DNA from 2 places in the Rossellomorea sp. DUT-2 genome. Region 2 is predicted to be linked to the other one. Evidence: riboswitches for the same ligand, from Rfam matches in the RefSeq annotation. Region 2 holds a riboswitch; the other holds the start of a gene.

Region 1 (8,146 bases), 190 kb from region 2:
ATAACAACAACATCAGGGGAGCCGTGGCGGTCGTGCGTGATATGACAGAAGAGAGAAGGTTGGATAAGCTTCGGAAAGACTTTATCGCCAATGTCTCTCATGAACTCCGTACCCCAATCTCAATGCTTCAAGGATATAGTGAAGCGATCGTTGATGATATTGCTGAAACAGAAGAAGAAAAGAAAGAAATAGCCCGTATTATTTATGATGAGTCATTGCGAATGGGGCGTCTGGTCAATGACCTTCTGGATTTGGCCCGTATGGAAGCAGGGCATATCACTCTAAATAAAGACCTCATTGGTGTCATGCCTTTCACCGAAAGAGTGACGAATAAATTTATTGGACTGGCCAAAGAAAAAAAGGTCTCCGTTTATTTTGAAAGCGATGTAGGAATCAAAAATGAAATTCACATGGATCCGGACCGAATCGAACAAGTATTAACCAATCTTATCGATAATGCGTTAAGACATACTCCTACAGGTGGAGAAGTAACGGTTTCCCTGACGGAAAGCAAGGGCGGTTATTTATTCCACGTAAAAGACACGGGTTCCGGGATTCCTGAAGAAGATCTTCCTTTCGTATTCGAGCGCTTCTATAAAGCGGATAAAGCCAGAACAAGAGGGAAGTCCGGTACGGGTCTGGGGCTCGCAATCGCAAAGAACATCATTGAGTCCCATAAAGGTCATATCCAGGTTCAAAGTAAAGTCGATCAAGGGACAACCTTCACTTTCTTTCTTCCCATTTAGCCAAGAATCGATGATATCCATAGAAACTTGACGATTTTTCTTGTTACATGGGAAACATTCTTTATTTTTTAACTTCCAATAATGTAGGTTGTTGAAAAAGACAATATCATAACGATAAAAATGACAATAAAAGTCAACAGGGAGCTTTTTTCTCTGTTGGCTTTTTCTATGGCCATTTTCGTAAAGTTTGTTACTATTTCACATTAGAAAGTAGTTGTTGATTTCCGCTACAGGATGCTGGCGGCTTTGCCTCCTCGGCTTTGTCTCGGGGTCTCACTGTCCAGCTATTCCCGCAGGAGTCGAGCCTCCTGCAGCGAGAATCAACTTTGATGGAATAAAAATAAATACACGAATCTTAGCAAACGACCTCATTCTTTTTAGAAAGAGTGTTTTCTAAAGATATGCCTGGTCAATATAGGTCTTTCCTTTTTAGCCAAAAAATACTATATTGATAGTGTGTAACTTTTTTACAGGAAAAACGACTAATAAATTGACGGGGAGGGAAGCAAGTGGACTCCGTTTTTGAGAAATTATACACTGATTATCATCAGGACGTCTTTCAATTCCTCATATACATGGTACAGAATAAGCAGCAGGCTGAGGATCTGGTGCAGGAAGTATATATCCGGGTGCTTAAATCTCATGATCGTTTTGAGGGTAACAGCTCTGAAAGAACGTGGCTTTTTTCGATTGCGAAAAATGTAGCCATAGATCATTTTAGAAAACAAAGGAACTGGAAGAATAGGATATTGGATAAATTCGATTGGACTCGGAATGATGTGACAGACGATGGAGCACTCCCGGAAGAAATTACTGTTGCGAAGGAAGAAATTCAGGTATTATACGAATGTTTGAAATGCTGTTCGACGGATTATCGGATGGTCATTATTATGCGTTACTTACAAGAGCTTTCAATTGTTGAAACATCTGAAGTCCTGGGCTGGTCTGAAAGTAAAGTGAAAACGACCCAGCATAGAGCCATAAAGTGGTTAAGAATTGAAATGAATCAACGGCTACCAAAGGAGGAAAGAGACATTGAAGCAGTCAGAATGGAAAGATCGTGATATAGAGGACCTCGTCAGAAAGCTTCCTCAAATCAAAGATGATCGAACTCCTCAATCAATATATGCAAAAATGGAACGTAAGAACAAAAAGACGTTCATTGCCTTTAACCGTTTTATTCCCACAGTCGCAGCGCTGGCAGCCATTTTCATCATGGTCATGCTTGCTCCAACCGTATTAAATCAATTCAATGAAAATAGTATGGAAAAATCAGAAATGAAATCAACGGAATCATCCGATGGGGATTCAGCAACGAATACTGCACAAGATTCCTTGGCGAAATCAGATGATAAATCAGAAATGATACATGACACCGATAAAAACCAAATGACAGCCGACAAGGATCACAGCGAGTTAAGTATGGCTGAGACTGAAAAAGACCTTCAACCTACTACGGCAGAAAGATTATCTTTATATGAAGAAGACTTAGAAGGGCAGGACTACTATTCTTATGGACTTGTTTCCCCGGAAGCGGTACCTGTTCCTATTTCAATTGTCGATCGCCCGGCAGACGGGGAGGAAGGTTGGTTGACCCGTCATGAAGAAATTGCAGGTGAGTTACCTGAAGGCGAGTGGGGGATGGAAGACTTCCTCCCGTTAAAAGGGAAATTTACCTTGGGTGAAAACAAAGTCATTTTCACTTTGGATCCTGAGCATTCATATAGTGGCGCTAGTGCAGTGGAATACGCTTTTTACCATTCTCTATTATACTCATTTCAACATAAGGGGTTAAATGAAGTGGTTCTTCAAGAACAAGACGGATCCGTTCCGGAATTCAGTTCCACCGGGGAATTCTCAAAAATCGACCTTAATGAAGATGTTCATACGGCCTATTACCTATACTCTCCAAATGGAAGGGAACGCTTTCTCGTACCGGATAATATAAATAGAGGAAATGTCAAAGAGTCCATCCAGGCGATGAAAAGCTCAGAAACGGGCCTTTTCCAAAGTGTGATTCCGAAAAATATCAATATCAGTGTAACGGAATCAGATGAATATCTAACCATCAATTTCTTAAATGAGCTGGACATAGAAACATTAGACAATGAAACAGCCATGGAAATGATTGAAGGCATTTTACTGACAAGCAAGAGCTCGGGGTACGAAAGAGTTCAATTCGAAAACATTAAACAGGAAAGCTGGAATGGATTCAAGTTCAATGAACCCATTGAGACTCCGATCAGCCCGAATAAGAAAACGTTCGAAAATTAGGTATCACAGAAGACTGGAAGCGGGAAAGGAATCCGTTTCCGGTCTTTTTTTGTGTTAAGGGGAAGTTCGTCTTATGCTTGTCGGGGCTAAACGACCCGCCTCCGCTTTTGTTATCATCCCGCTCCGGCGGCTAGAGGCTCGAGGTCATAAGCCAGGAATACCAAAAAGGCAGAGAACGCCTTTCCGGTATTCCCGTCTTATGCTTGTCGCCTCTGAGCAAGCCGCCTCCGCTTTTGTGTGTATATTTATCTCATACTTAGACAAACTACTCAAAGGAAAATTATCTCATGAGAAATATCTCATTCACTTGTGAATATTGATTGGAGGGTTTACATATAGTGGGGAGTGCATGAAATGATGGTGAGAAGGTAAGAATGGGTTAGTAGATGAAAAGGTAGCGGACGTGAAGCTTCAGTAGGGAAGAAATAAGGTATTGCGTTAAATGGGTAAGGAGGACAAGTATGATTTTGGATTATGTAAGAAGGCTTTTGATCGTATTCTTGTTAGCATTGTGTGTGAGCATTATGTTCTTTACAGGAAAGATAGCGAAAGCAGAGACGAATAAGATCGTGGAGGAAACGGTATCCTGGACATTTCCTGTTGAAGGGATGATAACGGATTCGTATGGGACAAGGTCTGGTACTCATAAAGGAATGGACATTGGAGGAGACATCGGCTCACCGGTTTATTCTGTTGCAAAAGGTAAGGTGATTAGATCATATCTGTCTCCAAGCTATGGGCATGTGGTATTCATAAGGCATGAAAATGGATATGAAACCGTATATGCTCATCTTGAAAACCGGCTTGTTGAAGAGAATCAAGAAGTGGGTCAAGGTCAACAGCTTGGAAATTTAGGTAATACAGGCAGATCGACAGGAGCTCACCTGCATTTTGAGGTGCACAGGGGTGAATGGACGATTGACAAGGAGAATGCAATCGATCCCTATATGGTATTTGGACAAGGGGAGGTCGGCCAGCTTGTGTTTGCTCAGGAGAGGGATCCCTATCAGGCAGTGGGTGTTTCCGGAACAGCTGAAATCACTCATGATGTAAGCACGCAAGAAGTTCATATTAATGAAAACATGGTATATCATGTCGTACATAAAGGAGAAACCCTCTGGGGGATTTCTCAGCAATACAATATATCTGTAGAAGATATTAAGAGTGCCAATGGGTTAAATGAAACCAATTTAGTAGTGAATCAATCGTTAGCCATCCCTCAATCAGCCGAGAGTGGGTATGTAGTGAAACAAGGGGACACTTTATACTCCATTTCAGTCGCAGAGGGAGTGGATGTGAATGACTTGGTGGCTTGGAATGGCCTGGATCTTAAGTCACCAATATATCCTCAACAAGTTTTAACTATCCAATAACGGAAGTGTAAACCTAATAAGTACCATATGTAAACAAAAAACATTTCGAATTCGAACTGTTTTCCTTCACATAATCCCCATCATTATGTATAATGAAAATGTATAAAAAAATAAAGATTCGTCTTCGGGGCAGGGTGAAATTCCCTACCGGCGGTGATGAGACATTTGTCTCTAAGCCCGCGAGCCTTTAGGGGCAGGATTTGGTGCGATTCCAAAGCCGACAGTATAGTCTGGATGGGAGAAGATGAAGGTTTATGCCAGAACGTTTAGAAAAAGGGAAGCTAAACGTTTATTCGGGTATGCCTTATCATTCTCCTAGATACACGTATCTAGGGGTTTTTTAATGCTACCTTTGGCTAGAGCTATCTTCGATATGAGATGAATCTCCTAAAGGAGAGAGGTTTATGAGAAAAATGAATACACGCACGTTTGTAACGGTTGGTATGTTAAGTGCCATATCCTATGTGTTAATGCTTTTTAACTTCCCGATTCCACCATTTCCAAAGTTTTTAATGGTAGATTTCAGTGATGTGCCTGCATTGATTGCGACAGTAACATTAGGTCCTTTGGCAGGAATATTAGTTGAATTATTCAAGAACGTGATTGACTACATCATGACAGGAAGCGATACCGGCGTTCCGATTGGTCATATTGCAAACTTTATGGCGGGAGTGCTTTTGATTCTTCCGACATATTATATTTATACACGTCTTCAATCTAAAAAAGGGTTGTTGATCGGACTTATCACAGGAACTGTGGTCATGAGTATCAGTATGGGAATTCTTAATTATTTTGTGTTCCTTCCTGCTTATAAATACTTCATGAATTTTGAGCTTCCTGCGGAGATTATCATCACAGGAATTGTTCCTTTCAACATTTTAAAAGGAATCCTTGTAACATCAGTCTTCATCTTACTATTCGTTCGTCTTCAAGGCTGGTTAGCAAGACAGACAGCCCTGAACAAAGCGGCATAGTGCAAATATAAATGATTAACCCCTCAATTACATTTGAGGGGTTTTCTAATGTTATCAGCCAAAAAGAAAAAGCTAAGAGGAATTCCCCTTAGCTTCGGAACTACTATTCAAATTTAAGTGAATCTCCATCGAACGGCTCGTCAGCTACTTTTATGGAATCTGTAGGACAACCTTCGAATGCATCAATCATATCATCTTCTAATACGTCAGGAACTTCGACCGTCCCCTGGTTATCGTCTAATGTTACAAATGCAATACCTTCATCATCATAGTCGTAAATATCTGGAGCAGCAGCCCCGCACGCTCCACATGCAATGCATGTATCCTTGTCGACAATCGTATATTTTGGCAAAGAAAAAACCTCCCGGATAAATAATTCTATATAATTCATCATTATACACAATGTAAGTTTGTGAAAAATCACTTAATGTTTATTTTATAGAGGATTGTATAACTTTTCAATAGTTAGGTTGTTTCTTTTTATTTTTATCCTATATATGAAAAACAAAACATGGTTAAACAACAAATTCATGGTACAATATTTGACAATAACCTACACGTTAAGGAGTAGAGAATTGACCTATCTTAATTATGTGATTTTATATTGCTTCATGCAAATAAATGGAGAAAGATCGATTTACTCTGTTTTTCATATCTTAAAAGGAAAAAAATCTTCCCAGTCGATCCAGGATGCTCACATCTTTTATTTGCAGCCGTTTTTCCTCTCTTTACCTAAGCTTAAACGAGCGTACTTTAATCAGAAGGTAAAGGAATTAGAGAAATTGGGATATGTTATTGTCGATGAAAGAGGGAAAGCGATTGTGACCACTGGTGGTACTGATTGTGTCCAAAAAAATTTTCAGGGTGACTCCTTTCCGGCAAATATGAATGGTCTCGTCTACGGTGATCAAACGTTTCTATTTTGGAAAAGATTAAGCCTCCTTGTTCAGGTTCTATCGAACGGGAAACAGCAGGAAACGCTCTATTTTCCTGTACAACGTAACAAAAACATACATGAGTGGGTAAAGAGCTGTTTACGGGCGAACCCTAATATTGAAAAATTGTCTTCCGATTTATATCAGGAGATGTATAGCCTGTTGACCAGTCTATCTCAAACCTTAAATCCAGACATTCTCGTTTTCCGCTTAACGGGATACAAGGATTATGGATGGACAGAATTGCAGGTAGCTGAAAAACTGAATATGCATGAAGAAGAATTCCGCTTTCAGTTTCTTAATGTAATTCACGGTATATTATCTGAATTAGAAAGGGAGCCTTCACCTTATCCCTTATTATACTCCATTAGCTTAAAAAGTGATCAGCTGCAAAATCTGACCATTTCAACAAGCAAAACATATGAGTTGTATCAAAGGGGGCATTCAATTGAAGAAATTGCGCGTATACGGGATTTAAAGATAAATACCATTGAAGATCATGTGATTGAACTAATCTTAACTCAGAAAGAATTTGCAATAGATCCGTTCATTTCTCAGGTGGAATATGAGAATGTGCTTTCAGTTATGAAAGATGCTCGAACTAAAAGGCTAAAGCCGATAAAAGAAAAGCTTCCTCATTTATCTTATTTTCAAATCAGAGTAGCGATTGCGAAGGCAGGTGAGAACCGTGAATTTGCAACAAGAGCTTAAAGAGAGATTTGGCTATTCTTCCTTCAGAGAAGGCCAGGAGGAAATCATTCAATCCGTTCTAAATCAACGGGATACGGTGGCGATGCTCCCGACAGGAACCGGTAAGTCGCTGTGCTATCAATTACCCGGGTACCTAAAGAAAGGACAAGTGTTAATCGTTTCTCCACTTCTCTCTTTAATGCAGGATCAAGTGGAGCAGATGAAAGTAATGGGTGAAAAAAGGGTGATCGCACTGAACTCGTTTTTACCTTATATGGAGAAAAGAGCGGCCCTTGAGCAGTTACACGTTTATAAATTTATATTCATATCACCGGAAATGTTAATGAGTCCGACCATCATTCCCTTACTACAATCTTTAAATATTTCTTTATTCGTCATTGATGAAGCACATTGTATATCTCAGTGGGGTCCTGACTTCAGACCTGATTACTTAAAACTGGGGGAGCTTAAAGAGTCGATTGGAAATCCGACAACCTTGGCATTAACGGCGACTGCCACTGATGAAGTGAGGAAAGACATTAAACGAGTGCTCCAAATGGAAGATGCTGTGGAAAAAGTCCATTCAATTGACCGGGAAAATATCGGTCTGTTCGTTGAGAAAGTCACGAATCATAATGAGAAACTGGATAAACTTTTAGAGTATCTGACAACATGGGGTGGGCCGGGCATTATTTATTTCTCAAGTAAACGAATGGCAGAAGACGTTTCTTTGTGGCTTGGGGAAAATGGTGTATCAGGTGTTGCTCATTATCATGGGGGAATGGAACAAGAGGATCGGATATTGATTCAACAACAATTTCTCTCCAACAAGCTAAGGATCATATGTGCCACTTCTGCATTTGGTATGGGTGTAAACAAAGAAAATATTCGATTTGTCATTCATTTTCATTTCTCCTCAAATATAGAAGCGTTTTTACAAGAAATCGGAAGAGCGGGACGAGATGGAGAAAGCAGTCTGTCTGTCGTGCTATACTCTGAACAAGACCTTTCGATCCCGCTGCAGCTTATTCAAAGTGAATTACCTGAGGATGTACAAATACAAAGATATGTAAAGGAAAACAGACAGAATCAGGCGAAGGAGATAATCGATTTATTGCAACTGTCGGAGATTCAATATCGGTTTCTTACTTATT
Region 2 (8,146 bases):
CACCCAGAAGCTTTGATGTGATGAACTCGTTGAAACGTGATACGACAATTGCAACCTTTAATCCTGAACCTACTAAATGACCTTCATAAATTGTTTTCATTGTAAATTCCTCCTAAAATTTAAGTATATGTCCAAGTTTTGCGTGCTTTGTTTTCAAATACTTCTCATTTTCGAATTTCGCCGGCATTTGGATCGGCACTCGACCTGCGATTTCTAATCCGTACCCGTTAATTCCGGCAATTTTTCTAGGATTATTGGTCAGTAGACGCATCTTTGTTATGCCTAAATCTCTCAGAATCTGTGCTCCGATTCCATATTCCCTCAAATCATCACCAAAGCCCAGTTTTTGATTAGCTTCAACGGTGTCATAGCCTTCTTCCTGAAGCTTATAGGCCTTCAATTTGTTGATTAAACCAATCCCACGGCCTTCTTGTCTCATATAAAGCAGTACACCTTTTCCATGCTCTTCAATTTGAGTCAGTGCTGTGGCAAGCTGAGGTCCACAGTCACAGCGATTGGAACCGAATACATCTCCCGTCAAACATTCAGAGTGAACGCGAACGAGTACATCCTCATCCTCGGACCATTCTCCTTTCACAAGCGCGATATGTTCTTTTCCTGTAAGGTTTTCTGTGTACGCAACGGCCTTGAAGTTTCCAAATTCGGTTGGAAGTTCAATTTCCACTTCTCTCGTGACGAGTTTTTCTTTTTTCCGTCTGTACCTGATAAGGTCCTCAATGGAGATGACCTTCAGATTCCATTTATCAGCCAGTTTCATCAACTCAGGTACCCTTGCCATCGTGCCGTCTTCATTCATGATTTCACAAATGACACCTGATGGCTTGGCACCTGACATAATAGCCAAATCGATGGCAGCTTCTGTATGTCCTGCCCGTTTTAGTACCCCCCCTTTTTTGGCGACAAGGGGAAATACGTGACCGGGTCTTTTGAAGTCCTCGGGCAATGAGTCCGGGTTCAATAATTCCTGTATGGTGGTCGATCTCTCAAATGCACTAATCCCAGTAGTTGCGGATTTATGATCGACAGAAATCGTAAATGCCGTTCCATGAGGATCCGTATTTGACATCGTCATCGGTGCAAGCTTTAGTTTTTGTGCAATTTCCTCTGTTATCGGGGCACAAATTAAGCCTCTTCCTTCTTTAGCCATAAAATTAATGACTTCTGGAGTCGCTTTATCGGCAAGGGCAATAAAGTCTCCCTCATTCTCACGATTTTCATCATCGACTACGATGACGACTTTACCTGCCTGCAAATCTTCCAGAGCTTCTTCGATCTTATTAAACATGGGGCAACCCCTCCCTATTAGTCAGCAAAACCATTTTGACTTAAAAATTCATAGCTCATGCGGCTTGAAGTGCTCTTAGACTGTTCCTTTTCTTCATAGAAGCGATGAAAATATTTCGCCATTACATCACATTCAATGTTGACACGGTCCCCTACTTTCTTCTCGCCAAGAACCGTGTCCCCTCTCGTTTGTGGGATCAAGGAGATCGTAATGACATTACTTTTCACACCAAAAACAGTAAGGGAAGTGCCGTCTATTGCGACAGAGCCCTTCATAATAAACAAGTGACTCTGATTTTCCGGTATGGAAATGTCCATATACCAGGCATTTTCAACTTTCTCTATTCTAACGATCGTCCCTATTCCATCGACGTGCCCATTAACGAAATGCCCGCCGAAACGACCGTTTGCAGCCATCGCCCTCTCCAGGTTCACTTTAGAACCATGGGATAGATTTCGTAGCGTTGTGCCTTCGAAGGTTTCAGGCATCACGTCCACTTGAAATTGCCTGGAGCTGAATGAAGTGACGGTTAAACAGACACCATTCACACTGATGCTATCTCCAATTTGAACGTCTTCTAAAACGCGGCCCGCTGTTATCGTCAGTTCCATAGAGGAGGAGGATTTTTTCATGCGTTCAATTGATCCTATTTCTTCAATGATTCCAGTAAACATCCATTTCTCCCCCTTTCAAATCAAAAATGTTAACTTATAGGTAAAGCAACCATCTTAATGTCCTTTCCTACTCGTTCAAGACTTTTAATCTCCATTTCCAGACCTTCTGCAATGGTCGGGAAACCTTCCCCTCCAAAACTGGTGAAGGCAGAGCTTCCGCCTACAAGCTTAGGTGACATGTACATAATCAATTCCTGAAAGGCTTTTTCCTTTAAAAAGGAAGAATGAATAGTAGATCCACCTTCTACGTAAAGGGATCCGATATTCCGGGCACCAAGTTCTTTTAAAACTGTGTGAATGTCCATCCTTTCCTCTGAAAGGGTGATGATTTCGCAGCCTGATTCCATATAGGGCCGCTTCTGTTCTTCATTGACAGCACTGCCCGTAAAGATGAGCGTCCTGCTTTTCGAGTCTTCCACTACATGGGAGTGGAGAGGTGTTCGTAAATAGGTATCTAAAATAATTCGAATGGGGTTTTTTCCACCTTGGGGCAAACGGGTGGTAAGGTGTGGGTTGTCCTGAATAACGGTATTGACTCCTACTAATATCGCGTCATGCCTGTGACGATCATAGTGGACATCTGTGCGTGAAGCTTCTGACGTAATCCATTTACTATCTCCTGAAGCTGAAGCTGTTTTCCCGTCTAATGTAACAGCTGTCTTAAGGGTTACATAAGGCGTGCCGTATTGAATGAAATGGAAAAAGTGCTTATTTAGTTCGAGTGCTTCTTCTTCAAGCTCTCCGACCATTACTTCTATGCCTGCATCCCTCAACTGTTGGATTCCTCTTCCCGCGACAAGGGGATTTGGATCTGTGCCGGCAATATGGACTCGCCTCACTCCGCTTGAAATCAGCAGCTGTGAACAAGGAGGTGTTTTCCCGTAATGGGAACATGGTTCCAACGTAACATAGACGTCACTCCCCTTTGCTTTCGCTCCTGCCATCTTTATGGCATGAACCTCTGCATGACCTTCTCCTGCTTTGAGGTGCGCACCCATCCCAACGACTTCTCCATTTTTCACCACGACCGCTCCTACGGCAGGATTGGGCGATGTTTGACCTTGGGTCGTCTTTGCCATTGAGAGGGCAAGCTTCATATATGGTGAATCGTTCAAACGTTTTACCTCCCTTCGTTCATCACTATTATTCTAAAATAAATAAACCCCAAGTAAGTTTTTACTTGGGGGAAGTTGGCATGACTGAATAAAGCATTCACATGATTTCTTTTTTGGGAAAAAAATCCCCATAAAAAAGGTAGACTTCTCGCGTCTAGATCAAGTAAATACTGCCGTTCCTTCTCCCATCCAGACTTTCACTGTCGGCTTTGGAATTTCACCAAATCCACCGTCTAATTTTCATTAGCCGGGTCACGGACTAAGAGCATGTGCTCATCACCGCCGGTAGGGAATTTCACCCTGCCCCGAAGGAAACCTATTCGATTATCATTATTCTATCATAGTTTCATCAATGAAATCATGTAAGGAGCTCTAGAATTTTATTTTTGTACTAATTTTTTGAATACTATATCGCAAACACCTCTCTGATCCCGACTGCAACCATAAATCAGATGCACAGGATGAGTGACAAGGATTAAAAAAATGCCTCTACTTAATAGAAGCATCCTTCAAATACTATGCTAATTGCTTTCTGCATTCTTCCGCACATTCAAAACAGGCTTTAGCGCAGTCCTTACAATGCTGTTGGTCATGAGAATTACATTCTGTTCCACACGCATCACAGATTTCTGCGCAAAGGACCAGAATTTGTTGAACAAATTTACTGCTTCGCTGCATGGCATTAATGGCATAGGAACAAATATCCGCACATTCCCGGTCCAGTTCAATGCACATCATCATCGCTTTTTCTTCCTTAAGGGATGCATGGTAGCATACATTACATGCTTCCAGACATCGTTGCAAAGCCGTTAAACATGGTTTGTAATCAGCATTCATCATCTCACCTCCACAATGTTCCTTTTTAGCGTACCCAAATGAAAAAAAAGGATTACTATGCGGTAAGAAAATAATCACTGTCTACATACCAAAGGAAAATAAGAAGCCAATCCAGTTCCTCGCTATATGTTTCATAAAAAGAAACATAACTATGGTGATAGTCAAAGAGCTTTTGAACACTTTGAGGAAGATATCCTTTTTGTAAGGATAAATAATTTTTTTTATTATAATTCAAGATCCATCGTTTGTTTCCTTTATAGATGATAATCGTGTCACCATCGTCACTACGCCATTCAATAGCAGTAGAGCTCTGGTATTTCAAGTAAAAAACCTTTCCCCCTCCGCCCATATCGATTTTCATGGAACTGCTCCATTTTAAGAATGGCAGCGGGTGCTTATGTTTTCGGTGAAGCATATAGTGTTTTGGGTTATTGATCAAGGACGTTCTTTGAATGAAGTATTCTGACCATCCATTCGTTTTTAAGTAATAGGAACCTTCTTTCGTATGAACTCCGACTAAAGAATGCCGGGATACAGGTATTGTTTCATAAAATAATCGGTTCGCTTTCTTTAGCTCCTTCTTCATACTGAAACTGAGATATAGATTAGAACACGCGGGTATAAAGATTAACAGGGGAAAATAATATAACTGTCGGGTCACAATCAGCATTCCTACACCTATGAGAAAATACATGATACTTCGATAAAGCAACGTATATTGTTCATTTTTGTAGATTTGGTAGAGGTTCATGAAATGCTCGTCCTTTCAAGGAATCTCTATCATATGTATGTAAAAATCCCTTAAATAGACCATTCAAATAGAAAAAACCAACGCTTGCAGAACCCTCTAAAAAAAGAAGACTTTCTGTCATAGGTTGGCTTATATGTTATGAGTGCACTGGAGTGGCTGGGCGATTCCATTCCATTATTTTTTTTACTTTAGCCTCTGCATCATGATAGCCTTGCCAGTACAACTCGTCCAGCTTTTGTGGATTTTTTTCAATACGGCTTACTTTTAATGGATGTTGAGGTTGAATGATCAGAACGTCCCCATTCTTTTCTCTCGTTTCTAATTCCTTGATTATTTGATTGTAACGCAAGTACCGGTTAAACATCGTCTTATGTAATTCAGGATACCCAGGATACTTTCTTTTCACAAGGAAAGAAAATCGTGAGGGCTTTTTATAATAGCCCTTGTTTCTAGTTAGAATGACTACATTCTTCTTAAATCCGTCCTGCTCAGCTTTTTCGATGGGAACAGGGTCACTTATTCCTCCATCGAGAAGATGACGGGATTCAAATTCAACGATCGGAGCGACGAATGGCAGGGAACTTGACGCACGGATAATCGTAAGAAGCTCCTCCCCATATTCTCTTCTTGAGAAATACGCCGGTTTTCCTGTATGACAATCTGTGGTTCCGACAATAAATTCCGTTGAATTAGAGTGAAAAGCTTCATAATCGAAAGGGACCAGCTTATTTGGAATTTCATCAAACACATAATCCATTCCAAATAACTCTCCTGTTTTCCAGTAGTTTCGCCAAGATAAATATTTCGGATCACGGATAAAGTCTACATTCACCTTTTTATTGCGTCCATTTTGCTTGGATAAATAGGATGCCGCATTACATGCACCCGCAGATACTCCGACAACATAAGGAAATTCAATGCCTCTTTCCAGGAAGTATTCCAATGCTCCCGCCGTGTATATCCCTCTCATTCCTCCACCTTCGAGAACGAGTCCTGTATTTTCAATCATCATCTTCTTGTCTACCTCCCTAATGATGCAAGAATATTCGTCACCGGTATCGAATAAACGACTTTATTTTCCCACAAAATAGTAAAAATGTGTACTAACTTGCTCACTGATCAAGCCACTGATTGATTCATTCTTGATGTTTGTGACTCTCGCTCATTCATCATTCTCCACAGGAATAAGCTTAGCGTTACACTTCTTTTCATAGAATTCGATGGGTCCGGCTTCTTTTAATACAGCGTACATATACCCTTTTTCTTGCATGCACTGCAATGAATGATAAAGGAGTCCTTTTCCCACTCCTTTATGACGAGTGACTGGGAGCACCCCCATCGGCCCGTAAATCCCTTTTTTATTTTTATACACATCAAAGGCTGCAAATCCAATTAATTCACCTTTTTCTTCCGCTTTGATAATCGGGATAAATTCCTCGGATGATTGAAAGGCCTGTAACAACGTTTTTGACCATGATCCTCCAAAATGCTCCTCAACCCATACCAATAGTTCCTTTTCATCTTCAGCCTGAACAGGTCTGATTTGGAATTCAGGGTTCACTTCATATCTCCAATCTTTGTTCAATAAATAAACCGTCAAATCTCGCGCTGTAGTAACAGACCGGATAATCCTTTCATGAGGTATAGCATCAAGCTCTTTTTGGACCTGAGGATGTTCTGGTAGATGGGCGTAAAACGCTTTAATAATATGACCTTCGTTTACAAACGTTTGATTGTATCTTTTCATGACTTCAATCGATGTGTTCCATACCTTTCTTGCGTGGGTTGATAATGGAATGGAAAAGCGATCCATTCGTTCTGTATCTGAAGGCTCCGAAGGAATGATTTTCAATATGTTTTCTATCTGTTCCATATAGGGTTCCAAAAGGTGATACATCTCCCTTAGAGTACCTTCTTTTACGTGAGCGGCTCCTAAATATAGATCCATGCTTTGAATGCTTGTATGATGATTCCTTTCGGCAATCATATGGGCGTTTTGAATCAATTTGTTTACCTTATGGGTGTATTGAAGTTCTATCATGCAGCCTCCTCCCTTCTATTACCATTATTCGACATAAAATAAGGTAATCCTTTTACTTTAATTGAGGTCCGTCCCTCTAAAAATAGAGATGACTTGGTCAGATTAAATCTTTTTTCTTATAGAGTGGTGGTGCTATGAGCAAGATGGCCAGGCAAAGGATGGTAGTAAGGATAATGGTCCCTGTCAGGTGATCCGGCCACGTGTTGTGAAGGATGACTTCATTTACATAGTTGGTTAGCTGACTTGGGGACCACATTAAGGTTCTGGTCATGAACCCTGACACAAAGGTTAATAATATGGCGATCCCGATCGTAAAGAATGCTGCCAGGCCAGACGTTTTTACTAAACTACTAAAGAAAACGACCATTGTTAAGATAAAGGTAAGCCACAAGCCATAGACGAAGAATCCCTGCACGAATGAGGTAAAATCAATTCCGTTAAATAATACATGAATATAATACCAACCCGAGAGCATCCCAAGGCCATAGGAGACCCACACCAGAACAAATGCAGCCATCCATTTGGAATAAATATAAGATGCGTATGAGACGGGCTTCACCAGTACCATTACAGCATTTCCGCTCTTTCTCTCTCCCGCAATCATTCCCATGAATCCTAATACAATGATGAGGACGCCAAAGGTATTAAACTGACTGATGGTCGACAATAATACTTCTTCAGATGAGGGTGTTGGAATGCTGATGACCGTTCCTTCCGGCAGATCTCCTACTGATTGAATAATGTCTGGTAAATAAAAGGCCGTCAATGGTTCCGTTAACCCAAATAAAATGAATACGATGGGCATCCAAATCAATTTATAATTCCGTGTTAGTTCCAGCATTTCTTTTCTGAATAAAATCCAGCATGTTTTCATACTTTGATCACCTCCATGAATAGTTCTTCAAGGCTCTGTTCACTTGTTTCCAATCTTGTTACTCCCCAATGCTTTTCTGAGATCAATGAAAAGATTCTCGCTCTATCCCTTTCCAGTTCACTTACTTCGAAAGAAAGACGATTTCCTTCTGCTACAAGATGATGAACCCAATCTTTTTGCAGCAGATACGGTTTATACTTTTCGCTATCTTCGTTAAAGTACAGGCTCAATCTCGGTGTCTGGTGCCTTTTCTTTACTTCTAAAAGTGGCCCTTCTTCAATCAGGACTCCACCGTGCAAGAACAACACGTCCTCACAAACCTGTTCTGCATCATTTAAAATATGTGTAGAAAAAAGGATCGTCGTTTCCTTCTTTAACTTTTTTAACAGCTCCAGCACTTCTCTCCTCCCGAAAGGATCTAAGGCAGATACAGGTTCATCAAGGATTAAAAGCTTCGGCTGATGAATAAGAGCTTGAGCTATCCCTAAACGCTGCTTCATTCCACCCGAATATTGACCAATTCTTCGATTCTTTCCTTCCAGCAAACC

What was found. A riboswitch is a leader RNA that binds a small molecule or an ion and turns the genes downstream of it on or off. The one in region 2 is predicted to bind FMN.
Region 1: linked by a shared signal. The riboswitch ahead of ACOSV2_RS07790 (ECF transporter S component) and the one ahead of ribD (bifunctional diaminohydroxyphosphoribosylaminopyrimidine deaminase/5-amino-6-(5-phosphoribosylamino)uracil reductase RibD) in region 2 are both predicted to bind FMN.

What each region holds. Positions count from the first base shown of each region.
Region 1 covers NZ_JBQPEO010000002.1:405,665-413,810, reverse strand. The annotation lists gene ACOSV2_RS07810 (ATP-binding protein) at 1-746, shown strand, start outside; gene sigX (RNA polymerase sigma factor SigX) at 1,256-1,810, shown strand; gene ACOSV2_RS07800 (hypothetical protein) at 1,782-3,020, shown strand; gene ACOSV2_RS07795 (peptidoglycan DD-metalloendopeptidase family protein) at 3,482-4,393, shown strand; FMN riboswitch at 4,510-4,643, shown strand; gene ACOSV2_RS07790 (ECF transporter S component) at 4,798-5,367, shown strand; gene ACOSV2_RS07785 (ferredoxin) at 5,471-5,719, opposite strand; gene ACOSV2_RS07780 (helix-turn-helix domain-containing protein) at 5,943-7,013, shown strand; gene ACOSV2_RS07775 (RecQ family ATP-dependent DNA helicase) at 6,991-8,146, shown strand, end outside.
Region 2 covers NZ_JBQPEO010000002.1:220,474-228,619, forward strand. The annotation lists gene ribH (6,7-dimethyl-8-ribityllumazine synthase) at 1-100, opposite strand, end outside; gene ACOSV2_RS06720 (bifunctional 3,4-dihydroxy-2-butanone-4-phosphate synthase/GTP cyclohydrolase II) at 113-1,306, opposite strand; gene ribE (riboflavin synthase) at 1,324-1,980, opposite strand; gene ribD (bifunctional diaminohydroxyphosphoribosylaminopyrimidine deaminase/5-amino-6-(5-phosphoribosylamino)uracil reductase RibD) at 2,010-3,077, opposite strand; FMN riboswitch at 3,269-3,412, opposite strand; gene ACOSV2_RS06735 (four-helix bundle copper-binding protein) at 3,612-3,935, opposite strand; gene ACOSV2_RS06740 (hypothetical protein) at 3,988-4,683, opposite strand; gene ACOSV2_RS06745 (patatin-like phospholipase family protein) at 4,820-5,692, opposite strand; gene ACOSV2_RS06750 (GNAT family N-acetyltransferase) at 5,846-6,724, opposite strand; gene ACOSV2_RS06755 (ABC transporter permease) at 6,822-7,598, opposite strand; gene ACOSV2_RS06760 (ABC transporter ATP-binding protein) at 7,595-8,146, opposite strand, start outside.